2 regions of the Cellulosimicrobium sp. Marseille-Q8652 genome follow, and region 2 is predicted to be linked to the other one. Evidence: predicted binding sites of a transcription regulator. Region 2 holds the regulator's gene; the other holds the start of a gene.
What was found. Region 2 encodes HspR, which represses chaperone genes until heat shock. Its sites were predicted from a motif close to AAGTTGAGTCNNNNNGACTCAACTT; they were not measured.

Region 1: the regulator HspR is predicted to act here: its motif matches at 2,489-2,513, upstream of clpB (ATP-dependent chaperone ClpB).

What each region holds. Positions count from the first base shown of each region.
Region 1 covers NZ_CBCOPS010000001.1:1,051,255-1,060,730, forward strand. The annotation lists gene clpB (ATP-dependent chaperone ClpB) at 1-2,435, opposite strand, end outside; gene ACWPWV_RS04640 (LppM family (lipo)protein) at 2,640-4,067, shown strand; gene ACWPWV_RS04645 (enoyl-CoA hydratase/isomerase family protein) at 4,181-5,260, opposite strand; gene ACWPWV_RS04650 (alpha/beta hydrolase) at 5,283-6,281, shown strand; gene ACWPWV_RS04655 (AlkA N-terminal domain-containing protein) at 6,392-7,999, shown strand; gene ACWPWV_RS04660 (methylated-DNA--[protein]-cysteine S-methyltransferase) at 7,996-8,568, shown strand; gene ACWPWV_RS04665 (CatA-like O-acetyltransferase) at 8,641-9,294, shown strand; gene ACWPWV_RS04670 (CAP domain-containing protein) at 9,307-9,476, opposite strand, start outside.
Region 2 covers NZ_CBCOPS010000001.1:2,193,733-2,203,208, reverse strand. The annotation lists gene ACWPWV_RS09780 (hypothetical protein) at 1-3,488, opposite strand, end outside; gene ACWPWV_RS09775 (sigma-70 family RNA polymerase sigma factor) at 3,921-4,763, opposite strand; gene ACWPWV_RS09770 (hypothetical protein) at 4,969-5,766, shown strand; gene ACWPWV_RS09765 (DUF1540 domain-containing protein) at 5,916-6,224, opposite strand; gene ACWPWV_RS09760 (heat shock protein transcriptional repressor HspR) at 6,406-6,810, opposite strand; gene ACWPWV_RS09755 (DnaJ C-terminal domain-containing protein) at 6,959-7,969, opposite strand; gene grpE (nucleotide exchange factor GrpE) at 8,121-8,792, opposite strand; gene dnaK (molecular chaperone DnaK) at 8,789-9,476, opposite strand, start outside.

The DNA of each region.
Region 1 (9,476 bases), 1.1 Mb from region 2:
CACTCGCGCGCGGCGGGCGACACGTCGAGCGTGATGCGCCGTTCGGCGAGACGGGCCGCGAGACCCTTGACGCTGAGGTCGACGATCCGGCCCAGCTCGTCGAGCGTGAGCGGGTCGAACACGATGACGTCGTCGAGACGGTTGAGGAACTCCGGCTTGAAGCTCGCGCGCACCGCCCCCATGACGGCCTCGCGCTTCGCCGCGTCCTCGAGCGTCGGGTCCACGAGGAACTGCGAGCCCAGGTTCGACGTCAGCACGAGCAGGACGTTGCGGAAGTCGACGGTGCGCCCCTGGCCGTCGGTGAGCCGACCGTCGTCGAGCACCTGGAGCAGGATGTCGAACACCTCGGGGTGCGCCTTCTCGACCTCGTCGAGCAGCACGACGGAGTACGGACGACGGCGCACCGCCTCGGTGAGCTGACCGCCCTCCTCGTACCCGACGTACCCCGGGGGCGCGCCGACCAGGCGGGCGACGCTGTGCTTCTCGGAGTACTCCGACATGTCGATGCGGACCATGGCCCGCTCGTCGTCGAAGAGGAAGTCGGCGAGCGACTTCGCCAGCTCGGTCTTGCCCACGCCGGTCGGGCCCAGGAACAGGAACGACCCCGTGGGACGGTCCGGGTCGGCGACGCCCGCACGCGAGCGCCGCACGGCGTCGGACACCGCGGACACCGCGGCGCGCTGCCCGATGAGGCGCTCCCCGATGACCTCCTCCATGTGGAGGAGCTTCTCGGACTCGCCCTGGAGCATGCGGCCCGCGGGGATGCCGGTCCAGGCGGACACGACCTCGGCGATCTCGTCCGCGCCGACCTTGTCGGCGATCATCGGTGCGGGCTCGGCGCCCGCGACCGCGTCGGCCGCGTCGACGGCGGCCTCGGCGCGCTCGGCCTCGTCGAGCTCGCGCTGCACCTGCGGGATCTCGCCGTACTGCAGGCGTCCGGCGGTCTCGAGATCGCCCTCACGGATGGCGCGCTCGACCTGGACGCGCAGCTCGTCGAGCTTCGCGCGCAGGTCCCCGACGCGGTTGTGGCCGGCCTTCTCGGCCTCCCACCGTGCGGTGAGGGACGACAGCTCCTCCCGACGGTCGGCGAGGTCGGCACGCAGGCGCTCGAGACGCTCGAGGCTCGCCGGGTCGGTGGACTCGGAGAGCACGACCTCCTCCATCTCGAGCCGCGTCACGGCGCGCTGGAGCTCGTCGATCTCGACCGGTGACGAGTCGAGCTCCATGCGCAGGCGCGACGCCGCCTCGTCGACGAGGTCGATGGCCTTGTCGGGGAGCTGGCGTCCGGTGATGTACCGGTCGGACAGCGTCGCGGCGGCGACGAGGGCGGAGTCGGCGATGGTCACCTTGTGGTGCGCCTCGTACCGCTCCTTGAGCCCGCGCAGGATGGCCACCGTGTCCTCGACCGACGGCTCGCCGACGAAGACCTGCTGGAACCGGCGCTCGAGCGCGGGGTCCTTCTCGACGTGCTCGCGGTACTCGTCGAGCGTCGTGGCGCCGACGAGCCGCAGCTCGCCGCGCGCGAGCATGGGCTTGAGCATGTTGCCCGCGTCCATGGCGCCTTCCCCGCCGGCACCCGCGCCCACGACCGTGTGGAGCTCGTCGATGAACGTGACGACCTCGCCGTCGGACGAGCGGATCTCCTCGAGCACCGCCTTGAGCCGCTCCTCGAACTCGCCCCGGTACTTGGCGCCCGCGACCATCGCCGCGAGGTCGAGCGACACGAGCCGCTTGCCCTGCAGCGACGTCGGGACGTCGCCCGCGACGATGCGCTGGGCGAGCCCCTCGACGACGGCCGTCTTGCCGACGCCGGGCTCGCCGATGAGGACCGGGTTGTTCTTCGTGCGGCGCGACAGGACCTGGATCACGCGGCGGATCTCGGAGTCGCGGCCGATGACGGGGTCGAGCCGGCCGTCGGCGGCAGCGGCCGTGAGGTCGGTGCCGTACTGCTCGAGCGCCTTGTAGGTGCCCTCGGGGTTCGGACTCGTCACGCGTGCGCTGCCGCGGACCGCGGGCAGCGCGGAGCGCAGCGCGTCGGCCGGTGCGCCGGCCTGCTGGAGGATCGTCGCGGCCTGGGACGAGCCCGCGGCGAGGCCGATGAGCAGGTGCTCGGTCGAGACGTACTCGTCGCCGAGCCCCTGCGCCTCCTTCGCCGCGTTCTCGAGCACGGCCGACGTGGCGCGGGACGGCTGGGGCTGGGCGACGGCGGAGCCGCTCGCCGTGGGCAGCGCGACGAGCGCGGCGCGCAGCCGCTGGCCGATCGCCTGCTTGTCGGCGCCGACGGCGTCGAGCAGGCCGACGGCCACGCCACCCTCCTGGGCGAGCAGCGCGGCGAGCAGGTGGGTCGGCTCGAGCTGGGGGTTGCCGGCAGCGGTGGCGGTCTGGATCGCGTCGCCGATCGCCTGCTGCGACATCGTCGTGAACTTCGTCTCCATCGGTGCTCCGGTGGTTGATCAGGGAACAGGGTCTGACCAGTGGAACGGTCCTCAAGTTGAGTGTATTCCGCTCAACTTGACTCGCCTACCGCTCGCCTGCTGCTCACCCGGCCCTGCGGGCCGGGAGGGATGAAGTCTCCGGACGTTCGTCTCAAATCGGCATCGACCCTCGCCCCCGTGACGGATCCGCGACATGCTGGACGCGTGAACCCCTCGCCGCTGCGCAGACGACTCGGACTCGGCGCACTCCTCGCCACCCTCGCACTGTTCCTCGCCGGGTGCATGAGGATCGACATGGACCTCACGCTCAACGAGGACGACACGGCCGACGGATCGATCGTCATGGCGATCTCCGACGAGACCGCCGAGGCGCTCGGCCAGGACCCGCAGGCGCTGTGGGACCAGATGGGCTCGGAGATGGAGTCCGACCTCCCGCCCGGGGCCACGCAGGAGCCCTATGCCGAGGACGGCTACACCGGCACCCGCCTGACGTACACCGACCAGCCGATCTCCTCCATGTCGGCAGGCCCGACGGACGACCTCTCCATCACGCGCGAGGGCGACGAGTTCGTCGTGAGCGGGTCGATGGACCTGTCCGACGAGGAGATGGGCATGGACGGCACCGACCCGGAGTCGGACGAGATGACCCGCCAGATGATGGAGGGGTTCGACGTCAGCATCTCCATCACGTTCCCCGGTGAGGTCGCGGAGACCAACGGCGAGGTGGACGGGACCACCGTGACCTGGACCCCCGTGGTCGGCGAGGTCACGGAGATCTCCGCACGCGGCTCGGCCGTGGGTGGCGGAGCGGCCGCCGCCCCGGGCGACGGGAGCACCGACGGGTCCGACGACGGCACGACCGACGACGGCACCACGGACTCGTCCGCCGACTCCGACGCCGACTCGGACGCCGGTTTCCCGTGGTGGATCCTCGGCCTGGTCGGCGGTCTCCTGCTGCTCGCGATCATCGGTCTCGTGCTCTGGCTGGTGCTGCGCAAGAAGCCCGACGCGCAGGACGGCAACGCCGCCTTCGCGCAGGGCGGCTACCCCGGCCAGCCGGGCGCCGCGCAGGCGCAGTATCCCGGCCAGTACCCGGGCCAGCCGGGCGCGCCGCAGGGTCAGTACCCCGGCCAGCCCGGTCAGTACCCGCCCGCCGGCTACCCCGGCCAGCCGGGTCAGCCCTACCAGCAGGGCCAGCCCGGTCAGCAGGGCCAGTACCCGCCGCCGCAGGGCCAGCCGGGCCAGTACCCGCCGCAGGGCGGTCCCGGTGGCCCGTACCCCGGCCAGCAGGGTCAGCCCGGCCAGTACCCGCCGGCCCAGGGCGGCTACCCGGGTCAGCAGCCCGGCCGCCCGGGCGCCCCGCAGGGCCCCTACGCGCCGCCGCAGGGCCAGCAGCCCGGACACCCCGGCGCTCCCGGCCACCCTCAGCAGGCGCCGACCACGCCGTACCAGCAGGGTCCGGCACCCACGCAGCCGCTGCCCCCGCAGCCCGGCCCGGTGCCGGCTGCGCCGACCCAGCCGCTCCCGCCGCAGCCCGGACCCGCGCCGTCGGACCCCGGGCACAGCGGCTCCGGGAACGACGACGGGGACGACGAGATCGACGACGCGACGCGGCTCCGCCCGCCGAGCTGACGAGGTCCCCGTCGAACGGAGTACGGCAGGTCGCGAGGTAGTACGGCAGGCACGACCTGCGGCACTACCTCGTGACCTGCGGTGCTACCTCGGCCGCGGAGCGGCTCATCCGGTCAGCCCCAGAGCGGTTCGGCCGGCTCGTAGGCGAGCGCGACGGCACCCAGCCCGGGGTCGACGTCGGCCAGGGTGGCGGGCGACCACGCGGGGTCGCGGTCCTTGTCCACGACCTGGGCCCGGATGCCCTCGACCAGGTCCGGCTGCGTGTCGACGAACCAGGCGACGAGACGGTACTCCTGCTCGAGGGCGGACCGCAGGTCGGCCAGCCCACGAGCGCTGCGCACAGCCGCGAGCGCGACGGTCACGGCGGTCGGGGACAGCGTCTCGAGCTCGTCCGCCTCGAGCCCCGCGGCCTGGTCTCCCGCGACGGCCTCCGCGCGGAGCGCCGCGACGATCTCCGGGACGGTCGCCGCGTCGTAGCAGCGGTCCACGCGCTCCTGCCGGGCCGCGAGCGCCGACGGCGGTGGCTCGATCGCGTGCCGCAGCGCGACGGCGTGCACCGCCTGCGGGTCGAGCGGGTCGACGCCGGAGGTCGCGAGCGCCACGAGGTCGTCGTGCAGCAGCCCGAGGCGCTCGCTGGGCACGTAGTGGTCCGCGAGGCGCGCGTGGACGGCGTCGGCACCGTCCATCGTCACGGCGCCCACGGCGAGGTGCTCGCCCAGCCGCCCGGGCGCCCGGGCGAGCAGCCACGACCCCCCGACGTCGGGCGTGAAGCCGATGCGGGTCTCGGGCATCGCGACCTGCGAGCGCTCGGTGACGACCCGGACCGTGGCGTGGCCGGCCAGCCCGATCCCCCCGCCCATCGTCACGCCGTCCATGATCGCGACGACGGGGACGGGGCTCTCCGCGAGCGCCGCGTCGACCGCGTACTCGCGGCGGAAGTAGCGCCGGGCGTCGGCCGTGCGACCGGCGACGACCGAGGCGTGCAGCTCCCGGATGTCGCCGCCCGCGCAGAGGCCGCGGTCGCCGGCCCCGTCGAGCAGGAGCACGCGGACGGTCGGGTCGTCGCGCCAGGCGTCGAGGACCTGGGCGATCTCGCCGAGCATGTCGTAGCCGAGCGCGTTGAGCGCACGGGGGCGGTCGAGGGTCAGGTGGCCGACGGCGTCGTCGGCGCGCGCGATGATCTGGCTCGTCATCCGTGTCACGGTACCGTCGGGCATGACTTCCGCGACCGGCGACTGGCGACCCGACGTCCTCGGCGACGACTGGGTCGCCCGTGACCTCCTGCTGCCCGACGACGCGGTGGCCACCCTCGTGCGGCGGGCAGGACCCGTCCTCGGTCGGCAGGGGGAGCCGGCCGACGGCGAGGCGGTCGACCGCCCGGCCGTGCTGTACGTGCACGGGTACATCGACTACTTCTTCCAGACCCACGTCGCCGCGGCGTTCGAGGCCCGCGGCTACCGGTTCTACGCTCTGGACCTGCGCGGGTACGGCCGATCCGTGGGTCGCGGCTCGGGTGCGCCGTCGCGCCCCGACGACGACCCGAACTTCGTCACCGACCTCGCCGTCTACGCGCAGGACCTCGACGTCGCCGCGCGCACGGTCCGGGCCGAGGGCCACGACCGCCTGGTCGTGCTCGGCCACTCGACGGGGGGTCTCGTCGCGAGCCTGTGGGCCGACGCCCGGCCCGGCGTGCTCGACGCCCTCGTGCTCAACAGCCCGTGGTTCGACCTCAACAGGTCGTGGTTCTTCCGCGGCCCGGTGACGTGGGCGATCGACGTCGTCGGGCGGTTCGCGCCGCGGCTCGTCGTCGGCCACCTGGACGAGAGCTGGCCGCGCGCGCTGCACGCCAGCACGGGCGGCGAGTGGGACTTCGACCTCGCCTGGAAGCCGATCGAGGGGTTCCCGGCGCGGGCCGGCTTCGTGCGCAGCGTGCGCCGCTCGCAGTCCCGACTGGCCCGCGGGCTCGCGATCGACTGCCCGGTCCTGGTCCTCGCGTCGGCGCGGAGCGGACCGGCGGCGGGGTGGCACGACGAGCTGCTCACGACGGACTCGGTGCTCGACGTCGCGCACATCGTGGACCGCGCACGTCGGCTGGGCGACGACGTCACCGTGGTGAGCATCGAGGGCGGCGCGCACGACCTGGCGCTCTCGGCCGGCCCCGGCCGCGACGCGTACCTGCGCGAGAGCCTCGACTGGCTCGACGCGCACGTCTGAGCCGGGCCGGTCCCCGCAGGCCGGTGCCGGTCCGGCGCGGCCCGCCGCGCGTCGGCCGCCGTGTCCGAATCCCGCTAGCCAGCGGTCCGCCCGGGGGGCAGGATCGACACGTGACCACGCAGCAGACCGCCCGCCCCTCGACCGCTCCCGCGGCGCCCGGGGCACCCGAGCAGGTGTTCGCCGAGCGCTACCGGGCCATCGCGTCGCGCGACCGCCGGTTCGACGGGCAGTTCATCACGGCCGTCCGCACGACGGGCATCTACTGCCGCCCGTCGTGCCCCGCGCGGACCCCGAAGCCCGAGAACGTGACGTTCTACCGCACGTCCGCGGCCGCGCACGAGGCCGGCTACCGGGCCTGCAAGCGGTGCCTGCCCGAGGCCGTCCCCGGGACGCCGAGCTGGGACCTCGGGCAGGACCTCGCCGCCCGCGCGATGCGGCTCGTCGGCGACGGCGTCGTGGACCGCGAGGGCGTCGACGGCCTCGCGGCGCGGCTCGGCTACTCGCCGCGCCACGTGCACCGCGTCCTGCTCTCCGAGCTCGGCGCAGGCCCGATCGCGCTCGCCCGGGCGCTGCGCGCCCAGACGGCGCGCTCGCTGATCACGGGCACGGACCTGCCGCTGGCCGACGTCGCGTTCGCGGCGGGGTTCGGCAGCATCCGCCAGTTCAACGACACCGTGACCGAGGTGTTCGCGACGACGCCGAGCGAGCTGCGTCGTCGGGCGCGTCCGCACACGGCGCCGACCCGCCGCGCGTCCCCGATCGGCGCGACGACCACCCCGGCGACGCTGACGCTCGTGCTGCCGCTGCGGGAACCGTACGACGCGCGCGGGATCTTCGGGTTCCTCGCGGCCCGCGCGGTGGACGGCGTGGAGGTCGTCGGAGCGCTCGACGCGCCGCACCTGTCCTACGCGCGCACGCTCGCGCTCCCGCACGGTCCCGGCGCGTTCCGCGCGTCGTACGGCCCGGTGCCGGGCGAGGCCCGGTTCCACGTCGAGCTCGAGCTCACGTCCGTGGCCGACCTGCCCGCGGCCATCTCGCGCGTCCGTCGCCTGTTCGACCTCGACGCCGACCCCTCGGCCGTCGACACCGCGCTCGCGACGGACCCGGCGCTGGCCCCGTCGGTCCGCAGCACGCCGGGCGTCCGCGTCCCCGGCGCGGTCGACCCCGTCGAGATCCTCGTGCGCGCGCTCGTCGGCCAGCAGATCTCCGTCGCCGCGGCGCGCACGCACCTGTCCCGCCTCACGGACGCGCTCGGCGCGCCGTTCGCCTCCCGGTTCGGGCCCACGCGCCTCTTCCCGACGGCGGACGCGATCGCCGCGGACGGAGCCCACCACGTGCGCGGTCCCGCACGACGGACCGCCGCGCTCCTCGGCGCCGCCCGCGCCCTGGCCGACGGCGACCTCACGCTGTCCCCCGCGGACGAGCCGGGCGCCATGCGGTCCGCGCTCGAGGCGCTTCCCGGCGTCGGACCCTGGACCTCCGGGTACGTCGCGATGCGCGTCCTGCACGACCCGGACGTCCTCCTCGACGGCGACCTCGCGCTGCGCGCCGGCGCCCGCTCGCTCGGCCTGCCCGACGACCGCCGCGCTCTCGGCGACCGCGCCGAGCGCTGGGCGCCGTGGCGCTCCTACGCGGCGATGCACCTGTGGCGCGCCGCCGCGACGCCGCCTGCCAGACCCACGACTCCCACGCCCCACCACCCGGAGGAGACCCCGTGACCACCGCCACCGCCCGACCCGTCGGAACCCGTACCGCCGCGACGTCCACCGTCGCCACGCCCGACGGACCCTTCACCGTCGTGGCCGCGCCCGACGGCGCCGTCCTGGCGTCGGGGTGGACGGACGACGTCGACGCGCTCGTCGCGCTCGTCCACCCGGACCTGCGGCCCGCCGACATCACGCCCGTGCCGGACGACGCGGCCCCCGTCGCGCCCGCCGTCCTCGCGGTCCGCGCGTACTACGCGGGCGACGTCCGCGCCATCGACGCGGTCCCCGTCCGGCAGGTGTCCGGTCCGTTCCGCGCGCACGCGTGGGACGTGCTGCGCACGGTCGAGCCGGGCGATCCCGTGACCTACACCGGGTACGCCGAGCTGTCGGGCCGGCCCGCCGCCGTCCGCGCCGCGGCGGGCGCGTGCGCCATGAACGCCGCGGCCTTGTTCGTGCCGTGCCACCGCGTGCTGCGGACCGACGGCAGCCTCGGCGGGTACCGCTACGGTCTCGAGATCAAGCGCAGCCTCCTCGACCGGGAGCGTGGCGCCGCAGGGGACGTCGGCGCCCTGGCCGGCTGACGGGGCGGGGCGCCGGGCGGCGCGGAGCGCAATACGGTGTCCTTCCGCGGCGACGGCCCGCAGAATCGGCCCATGAACCAGCTCCGCCCGGTCGACACCCGCTCCTGGCCCCGCCGCGAGCACTTCGAGCACTACCGCCACCGCGTGCCGTGCACCTGGGCCATGACCGTCGACCTCGACGTGACGGCCCTGACCGCGGCGCTCCGGACGTCGGCGCGGAAGAGCTACGTCGCGCACGTGTGGGCGCTCGCGACGGTCGTCAACCGGCACGACGAGTTCCGGATGGGCCTGACGCCGGACGGCGCCCCGGCGGTGTGGGACGTGCTCCACCCGTCGTTCACGGTCCTCAACCCCGAGCGGGAGACGTTCGCGAACGTCTGGACGCCGTTCGACCCCGACTTCGGCCGCTTCCACGAGCGCGCCGCGGAGCTGCTCGCCGAGCACCGTTCCGCGACCACGTTCTTCCCCCAGGGCGGCGCCCCGCCCGACACGTTCGACGTGTCCAGCCTGCCGTGGACGCGCTTCACCGGCTTCACGCTCCAGATCGCCGGCGGGTGGGACCACCTCCTGCCGATCTTCACGCTCGGGCGCTACGAGCGGCGCGGCGACCGGACCGTGCTCCCGCTGGCGCTCCAGGTGCACCACGCGGCCGTGGACGGGTTCCACGCCGGACGGTTCGTGCAGGAGCTCGAGGAGCTCGTCGCGGCTCCCGGCTGGCTCGGCTGAGCGGCCGACGGCTCAGCCGCGACCGAACAGCTGCGTCCAGACGCGGTCGGCGTGCCCGACGCCGATCTCCCGGAGGTCGCAGCTCAGGATGTTCGCGCGGTGCCCGGGCGAGTCCATCCAGGCCCGCACGACCTCCTCCGCCGTGGCCTGACCCCGCGCGATGTTCTCCGCACCCGGGTTCT
Region 2 (9,476 bases):
ACGGACAGCGCACCCGAGTCGACGTCCACGCTCGACGCCTGGCCGGGCGCCACGTCCCCGAGGTCGTGCGTGCCCCACGGTGTCGTGGCCACGACGTGCACGGTCTCGGCGGCGTCGTTGTGGAGGCTCGCCGTGAGCCAGACCGTGTCACCCGTGCACCGGGCGTTGACCGTCCCCGTCGCGGACCAGTCCGGCTCGTACGCCGCGCGGCCGTACCGCGCGGTGAGGCCCTTGTCCTCGAAGCCCTTGCCCTGCACCCAGCGGTACTGGCGGAACGACACCGCGCCCGGCCTCACGTCGAGCGACTGCGTGTCGATCGTGAACGTCGCGCTCTGTCCCGGCGCGATGCTCTGCACGGGCGCCGAGTCCCCGAACCGGCCGCCGAGCATGCGCGCGTCGATCGTCTCGGGAGAGTCGTTCGTCAGCGTCCCGACGATCTTGACCGATCCGTCCTGCCACCGGGTCTCGACGGTCGCCGTCGTCGCCCAGGTCGGCACGTACGTGAACGCGCCGTAGGACCTGGTGAGGTCGTACGTCCCCCCGGTCCCGTCCGTGCGCTCCGCGCGGAACGTCACCGACCCGGCCGGCAGGTCGCGCAGGCGCGTCCCGACGGTGAGGGTCGCGGAGGTGCCGGGCGCGACCTCGACGGGCCCGGCGCTGCCCAGCGCGCCCGCGTCCAGGACGACCCGCAGCGTCGCCGCGCGGTGGTCGTTGCGGAAGGTGCCCGTGAGCGCGGCCGACCCGGTCCCGGCGTCGACGACCCAGCCGGACGACACCGCGCCGTCGACGGACCACGCGAAGCAGTCGACGCCCGCGACGTCGTGCGTCGCGACCGGCGCACCGTCCGCCAGGACCACGAGGGTCGCCGGCTGCTGGCCCACCCCGCCGGGGAGCGCGACGTCGCGCACCTGGCCGGCCCCGACCGTCGCCGTGACGTCGTCACGGCCCTCGACCGAGAAGACGACCGGCAGCGTCGACCCCGCGTTGTCGTACCGCAGCGACACCGGCGCCGACGACGTGTCCGTCGCCGGGTCGAACACGCACTCGCCCACGCTCGGCGCCGCAGCCGCCGACGGCGCGTACCGCACCGCCGGGAACGACGCGGGCTCGTCGCGCGACCCATCGGACCCGTCGAGACGCGTGACCCGGAACGTCACCGCACCGGCCGCGACGTCGCGCGAGCCCGTGTCGACCGAGAACGACACCTCGGCGCCCGGCGCGACCTCCACCGGCTCCGTGGTCCCCAGCTCGCCCGCGTCCATGACCACGCGCAGCGGCGCCGCCGCGTGCTGGTTGCGGAACGTGCCGTCGACGACGACCGACCCGGACTCCGCCGACCACCGCGACGTCGCCGCGCCCTCGACCGACCACACGAAGCAGTCCACGGCCGGGACCGCGCGGTCGACCGGCCGACCGCCGTCGGTCCGCACCGCGTACGAGGCCGGAGCGGCACCGGCACGCGGCAGGTCGACGACGAGGGACTCCCCGGCGGGGACGGTCCGCGCGAGCTCGCCGTGCCCGACGACCGAGAAGGCCACGGGCAGCGTCGACGCGGCGTTGTCGTACCGCAGCGACGCCGACGCGGACGACGTGTCCGTCGCCGGGTCGAACACGCACCGGCCGACGGTGGGCTCGGGGACGGACGGCGCGATCCGGTGCGCGTCGAGGAGGATGGGCAGGAGGCGCTGGTAGCCCTGGGCGTCGCCGTCCGCGTCCGCGTGCCAGCGGTACTGCCGCAGGACCGCGTTCGCCCGCGAGGTCTCCCGCAGCCCCGTGTCCAGGACGAGGCCGCTCGTCCCGCCCTCGGCCCGGAGCCGGGCCGCCGAGGAGTCGGCGACGCCGTCCCACGAGCCGCCTCCGGGGGCGAGCAGACGGACGTCCATCGGGTCGCGGGTGTCGTTGACGACGTCCGCGGTGTACCGGACGACCCCGTCCACGTTCTCCGCCGTGACGCCGACGTCGGCCGCGGTGAGCCACGAGGGGTCCCAGCAGTCCAGGGCGCCGAACGTCCCGGCGTCGAGCCGGTGCTCGAACGTCTCGTCGGCGATCGTCGTCGAGAGCACCACGGCGGCGGACCCGGCGGGGAAGCGCACGCCGTCGTCGACGCGCAGCGCACCGGTCTCGCCGCGGGCCACGGGCGACGTCGCGCTCGACCCGGCGGCCTCCGCCCTCACCGTGAGGTCGTCGTAGGCCGTCGTGTTGGTGTAGTCCACGAGCACCGACGCGCGCTCCGGGTCGCCCGGCACGCCGCACCGCGGCACGACCGGTCCCGTGAGCCCGTCCTCGGCACCGGCCCAGGCCTCGGCGACCTCCAGCACGACCGTCGTCGACCCGTCGTGGGCGTCCGCCGCGTCGCCGCTCACGGTCACGGTGTGGCGCGCGCCGTCGACGTCGCCGGCGTCGGCGAGCAGGTCGACGGCGAACTTCGCCCGCTGCTTGGGCGCCAGCTCGGCCTCGGTCGAGCACGACACCACGGAACGGTCCCCGGGGAGGCACACCCAGCCGTCGGTGCGCTGCGCGCCGTCGTCCTCGGTCACGAGGACCACGCCGTCCGGGAGCGCGAACTCGACGGAGGGCTGGCGGGCGACCTTGTCGCCGGCGTTGCGCACCTCGAGCGTCATGTCGACGGTCCCGGGGTTCGTCAGGGTGAACGCCCGGCCCTCCGCGTACAGGGCGGCGACCCGCACCTCGGCACCGTAGTAGCCGACCGGGGTGGGCCGGAACGCCTTGCGGACGGGCTCGATCCCCTTCGCCCGCGCGACGCCGTGGAACAGGTACTCCCCGCCGGACTGCGCCGTCACCTGGACCACGAGGTCCTGGCTCGCGCCCGGCGAGAGCACGCCGACGGAGCACGTGACGACGCTGGTCCCGTCGGCCTGGGGCACGGCGCTGCCGCACGGCAGCGCGGCCGTCCGGATGGCGGGCGCGACGGCCGCGCCGCCCGGCACGAGCGACGACGTGCCCGTCGTGACCCCCTCCGGGAGGGTCAGCTCGACCAGCACCTCCTCGGCCGCCCGGCCGCCGGTGTTGGCCGCGATGACGGTGAGGTCGGCGGGCTGGCGCGCAGCGAGGCTGACCGTCCCGAGCTCCAGCTCGAGCGCGGGCGGAGCGGGCGGAGGTGGCGGCGGTTCGGTCGGCACGGTCGTGGGCTCCCCCGTGCCCGGCGTGGGCCCGACGGGCGACGCGCCCGGGTCGGTCGTGGTCGCGCCCGGGTCGGCGGGCGGGACGGCCGGGGCGCCGGGGACGGGTGCTGCGCCGCCCTCCGCCGTCTCTCCCGGCGGGGCCGCGGGGTCGGTGGTCGGGATGTTGGTCGGCGACGTCGGGTCCGTCGACGGGTCCGTGGGCGTCGTGGAGGGTTCGGTGGTCGCGGAGCCCGAGGGCTCCGGCGAGGCGCTGGGCGACGGGCTCGTCGCCGCCGTGGGCTCGGGGGTCGGGGCGTCGTCGGGGGTGAAGACGCCGAGGGCACCCGCGACACCGAGGCCCGCCACGGCGAGCACCCCGACGCCGACGGCCGCGGCCGCGAGAGGAGCCGAGGCGACGAGCGCGGAGGCCGCCGGCCGCTGCCGCCGCCCCCGCACCACCGGCTGCCGCGGTGGCTCCCGCGGCCGTGGCTCCCGCCGCCGCGACCCCGCCGCCCGCGGCGCCGCCGCCCACGACGACGCTCCCGGCCGCGCCGGTCCCTGCTGCGGCACCGCCGCCGCCGACGGCGCCGACCCCGCCGGTCGCCGCGCCTCCGGTGCCTGCTGCACCACCGGTGCCCGCGGCCCCGCCTGCGGCACCTCCGGACCCGGCCCCGCCCGAGCCGGCGGCACCGCCGGAGGCGCCCTGCCCCGCCCCGGACCCGGCCATAAGGAATAAAAAAGCTACAGGAAGTAGAGAATCAAAGAATCTTCAGAGGGATATGGATTAATTTTTTTTTTTCAAGCAGAAGACGGCATACGAGATAGGAGTCCGTCTCGTGGGCTCGGAATGTGTATAAGAGACAGGATCCCGAGGACCAGGGGTGCGATGACCGCCCGCATGCCGTGCGAGACGTCGCCGAGCTCGAGCACGAGCCCGCGGCACTCGCCGCAGCCGTCGAGGTGGCTCTCGACCCGCGCCGTCTCGCGCTTCGCGAGACCGCCGCGCACGTACGAGCCCAGCAGCGGGTTGACGCCCTGGCACTCCTCGGCCGGGACGGACGTCAGGTGCTGCTGGAGGTAGGCCTGGCGCAGGCCCTCGCGCGCCCGGTAGGCGAGCGCGGAGACACCGTTGGCGGTGAGCCCGAGGATCGGCGCGATCTCGGCGGGCGGGAGGTTCTCGACCTCCGTGTACCAGAGGACGGCGCGCCACCGCTCGGGCAGCTCGGAGTAGGCCCGCGCCACGATCGAGCGCTCGAAGCCCTCGAGCGTGGGGTCCTCCGTCGAGGCCATCGGTCCGAACGCGGACTCGAAGGTCCGCTCGTCGTCCGTGGGCTGCGTACGCCGGGCACCGTTGACGAGGTCGTAGGAGAGCCGCCGGACGACCGTGAAGAGGTACGCGCGGAAGGTGACGTCGGGTCCGCCGCCGTTCTGCAGGACCGAGAAGGTGCGGGCGAAGGCGTCCGAGACGACGTCGTCGGCGTCCACGCTGGAGCGCACGTACTGCCGGGCCACGGTGTGGGCCGCGGCGGCGTGCCTCTCGTACAGCGCGCCGTACGCCTCCGGGTCGCCTCCGCGCACGGCCGTGATGAGCTCGGCGTCGCTCAACGCCTCGCTGGACACCTGTGTTCGCGCCTCAGTCATGCCACCGCCTCGGACATCGTCCTGCTGCAGCAAGACGTACGACGGTGCTCATGGTAGACGCCCGTCCAGGTTCCGGGGAGAGGGTCCCGCACATCGACCTGCCGAGCGGTCGAACCGTCCTGCTTCGTCCCGTCTTTACCCGCTACCGCGGGTTCCTCTCACCCGCGGTAGCGGGTTCGCCGAAGATTCTCGTCGAACCCGCGTCATGACCGAGGCCCTGGCGCGTCTCATCTACATGGACCACATCCAGGGGTACGCCGCGCCTGCCCCCGAGCGCCTGCGGGAGACCTGGCGCGCGAGGAGCGCCGAGAGCGTCTGGCTGCGCCCCGGCGACTGGTACCACCCCGCCGTGGACGCGCTCGCCGAGGCCGTGATCGACCGCCAGGACGTCACGCCCGCCGCCGAGCGGCTGGGGCACGCGCGCGGCGAGGCCGGGGTCGGCATCGGCGAGGCGATCGACGACGTGGCGTGCCTGTACCGCTCGCACGACCGCGAGCCCGACCACGAGCTCCTGCGCGCCGTCGCGGTGGGGTGGGCCGAGGGGTACGCCGCGACCCCGGTCTCCCCCGAGGTCCTCGACCCCGAGTCCGGCCTCGCGACGCCCCAGTACCTGACCCACCGCCTCCGCGAGACCTACGGCGCCGCGCAGCGGTCGGGCGTGCCCGTCGGCGACACCCACGGCCTGCTCGTCGTGGACGTGGCCGTCGACGACCTGACGGGGTGGCAGCGCTTCGCCCGGTCGGCGGCGATGGGTCGTGCGCTGACGCAGACGTTCGGCGACGGCCATCCCATGGCGTCGCTCGGCAACGGGCTGTTCGTCGTCCTCGGCGAACGGCTGGTCGACGGCGAGGCGGTCCGGGCGGAGCTGCGCCGTCGCATCGAGCGCACCGGTCTGTCCCTCGGCGTGTCCGCGATCCTGCGGCGACCGCCGCGGCTCTGGACGGAGCCGCTGCCCGGGACCCACGCGGCCGCCGTCGCGCTCCTCGACACGCTGCAGCGCTGAGCGGCCCGCCCCGGGCGTGCGGCCGGTGCGGGCCGGGCACGACGACGCCCCGGTCCGAGCGGGTGAGCGCTCGTCCCGGGGCGTCAGGGGTGGGGCGTCCTCGCGGTCCGGCGGGCGGCAGGGCCGCCTCCGGCGAGGTCTGCCGCGCGTCAGCGCGGGGTGAAGGTGAGGCAGTCCGCCCGGTCCTCGCTGGACGGTCCCGCGCCGACGCGGATCGACGGCGCCGAGCACTCGAGCGACTCGTTGTGGACGCACTCCGTGCGCTGGCAGGCGCCCACGTGCGCGAGGACCTTCTCCAGGCCGCCCTTGGTGCCGAGCGGGATGAACGTCGCGCACTCGGCGTCTCCGACGTGGCCGGCGATGGTCACCGCGCCGGCGTGGCACCCGTGGTCGTGGTTGTACCCGCACCCGTCGATCGAACACTCGACGACCTGCGGCATCTCCATGAGGCTGCTCATCGTTGTCTCCTCGCTCCGAGGGCCCGGGGGGCCGGGCTTCCGTTCTCCACGGTATTCCCGGAATTCCCTCGTGTATAGCAAGCAAGGCCTGACTAACAATTGCTGCGCGTGCATTCAATTAGCGCACATCATTCTTTCGGAATGCGACGACAGGTCCCGCGCGCCGCGCCCTCCAGCGGGTTCAGCGGTCGTCGTGCGACCGGGCGGACGGCCGCCAGATGACGAGCGCGCGTGCCTCGGCCTGCTCGGCGAACGTCTCGCGCAGGGCGTCGTCGACCCCGCGGCGCACGCTGCGGCCGCGCGGGACCACGACGACGTCGCCGCTCGCCGCCGCGGCGAACACGCGTCCGCCCGGCTCGACGCGCGCCGAGAGGGCCTCGAGCCGCCGTTCGAGCCGCTCGACCTGCGACTCCAGCGCGAGGATGCGCTGGATCCCGGCGAGGTTGATGCCCTCGTCGTGGCTGAGCCGCTGCACCTCGAGCAGCTTCGCGACGTCGCGCAACGAGTACCGCCGCCCGCGCCCGGCGGCGCGGCGCGGCACGACGAGCCCGAGACGGTCGTACTGGCGCAGCGTCTGCGGGTGCATGCCCGCGAGGGCCGCAGCCTGGGAGATGACGAGGACGGGTGCGTCCCCGGGGACGTCCTGGGTCTCCACCGGGTGCGGCGCGTCGGCCGGACGCGGTGCGTCGGCCGGACGCCGCGCGGCCTGGTCCCGCCTCACGACGCCACCTCCGTCACTCCGCCGCCTGGCGCACCAGGTCGGCGCGCACGTCCTGGCCGTCGGTCTCGGCCGCGAACGCCTCGACCGCGGCGCGCGCCGCCTTCGACAGCTTCTGCGGGACGACCACCTGGACGGTCACCAGCAGGTCGCCCGTGCCCTTCGTCGTCCGGACGCCGCGGCCCTTGACGCGCAGCGTCCGGCCCGACGGCGTGCCCGCGGGCACCTTGACCTTGACCGTGGACCCGTCGAGCGTCGGGACCGAGATCGTCGAGCCCAGAGCCGCCTCGGCGAACGTCACGGGGACGCTCACGCGCAGGTTGGTCCCGTCGAGCGCGAACACGGGGTGCGGCGTGACGTGGACGGTGACGACGAGGTCACCGGCGGGCCCGCCCCCGCCGCCCGGGCGGCCCTTGCCGCGCAGGCGGATCTTCTGGCCGTCCCGCACGCCCGGCGGGATGCGCGTCGTGACCTGGCGGCCGTCGACGGTGAACGTGACGGTCGAGCCCTCCACCGCCTGGCGGAAGGGCAGCGTCGTGGTCGCGGCGACGTCGGCGCCGGCCTGCGGCCCGCCGAATCCCTGGCCGGTGAACCGGGGACCGCCGGCACCGGCACCGGCACCGAACATCGAGCCGAGGATGTCCTCGAACCCCGCCCCGCCCTGGCCGCCGGTCGAGTACCGCACGCGCGCCCCGCCCGGGGCGCCGCCACCGCCGAACATGCCGCCGAACAGGTCCTCGAAGCCCGCGCCGCCGGCACCGCCCGGGCCCGCGGAGAACCGGGCGCCGCCGCCCGCCATCGCGCGGATCGCGTCGTACTGCTCGCGCTCCTTGGGGTCCGACAGCACGGCGTACGCCTCGCCGATCTCCTTGAACTTCGCCTCCGCGGCGTCGTCGCCCGGGTTCTGGTCGGGGTGGTACTGGCGGGCGAGCTTGCGGTACGCCTTCTTGATCGCGGCGTCGTCGGCGTCCTTGGGGACGCCGAGCGCGGCGTAGAAGTCCTTCTCCATCCAGTCCTGTCCGGTCATGGCGCCTCCCTCCCGGTGGTGGTTCGTGCGGTCGTGGTCCTGTCCTTCGTACGGTGCTGCGGTGTGCTTCCGGTCGTGATCGTGCCGTGCCCGACGACGGGGCGCACCTTCGCGCGGAAGGTGCGCCGCGCCGTCGGGCACGAGGGTTGCGCTACTCCGGTCCGACGACGGAGACGCGCGCGGCGCGCACGACGCGCTCGCCGATCCGGTAGCCCGGCTCGATCACGAGGTTGATCGTGGTCGCCGTGGCCTCGGGCTCGGTCTGGTGCATGAGCGCCTCGTGGACGGTCGGGTCGAACTCCTCGCCGACCGTCCCGTACCGCTGGACCCCGAACCGCTCGAGGCTCGCGTCGAGCTTGTCCGCGATCGCGGCGAACGGGCCCGTGAGCTCGCCGTGCTGGCGGGCGCGGTCCACGTCGTCGAGCACGGGCAGGAGCGCGGTGAGCACGTCCTCCACGCCCTTGGCGCGCGCGGCCTCCTGGTCGCGCAGCGCCCGGTTGCGGTAGTTCGTGAAGCTCGCGCGCTCGCGCTGGAGCGACTCCAGGTGCTGAGCCGCCTCCGCCTTCGCGGCGAGGACGGCCGCGTCGACCTCGGCCTCTCCCGAGGGCTCGAAGTCGAGCCCCTCGAGCGGGTCCGGCCCTGCCTCGTCGCCTGCGGCGACACCCGCGTCGGCCGCCGGCCCTGCCCCGGCCGCGCTCTCGCGCGGCCGGGCGGTCTCCGGGTCGACCTTGCGCTTGTCGGTGAACTGGAACGGCTTGTCCTCGGGGCCCTGACCGGTCTCGCCGGCCTGCTCCTCGGGGCCCCGTGCGTCGTCCGACGTCACTTCTTGTCGTCCTCGTCGTCCACGATCTCGGCGTCGACGACGTCCTCGTCAGGCGCCGAGCCGGCACCCGCCGCGGCGGTCGCGTCGTCCTGCGCCGCCCCCGGGTTGCCTGCCGCCTGCTCCTGCTCGGCCGACGCGTACAGCGCCTGGCCGATCTTCTGCGAGGACGTGACGAGCTTCTCGTGCGCCGTCTTCACGGCGGCGGCGTCCTCGCCCTCGAGCGCGGACTTCACCGACGCGATGTCGGCCTCGACCTCGGTGACGACGTCGGCCGGGAGCTTCTCCTTGTTCTCGGAGACGAGCTTCTCGGTCGAGTACACGAACGCCTCGGCCTGGTTGCGGGTCTCCGCCTCCTCGCGACGCTTCTTGTCCTCGGCCGCGTGCTCCTCGGCCTCCTTGACCATGCGGTCGATGTCCTCCTTGGGCAGCGCCGAGCCGCCCGTGATGGTCATCTTCTGCTCCTTGCCGGTGCCGCGGTCCTTGGCGCCGACGTGGACGATGCCGTTCGCGTCGATGTCGAAGGTGACCTCGATCTGCGGCACGCCGCGCGGGGCCGGCGCGATGCCGGTGAGCTCGAACGTGCCGAGCGGCTTGTTGTCGCGCGCGAACTCGCGCTCGCCCTGGAAGACCTGGATGAGCACCGACGGCTGGTTGTCCTCGGCCGTCGAGAAGATCTCGCTGCGC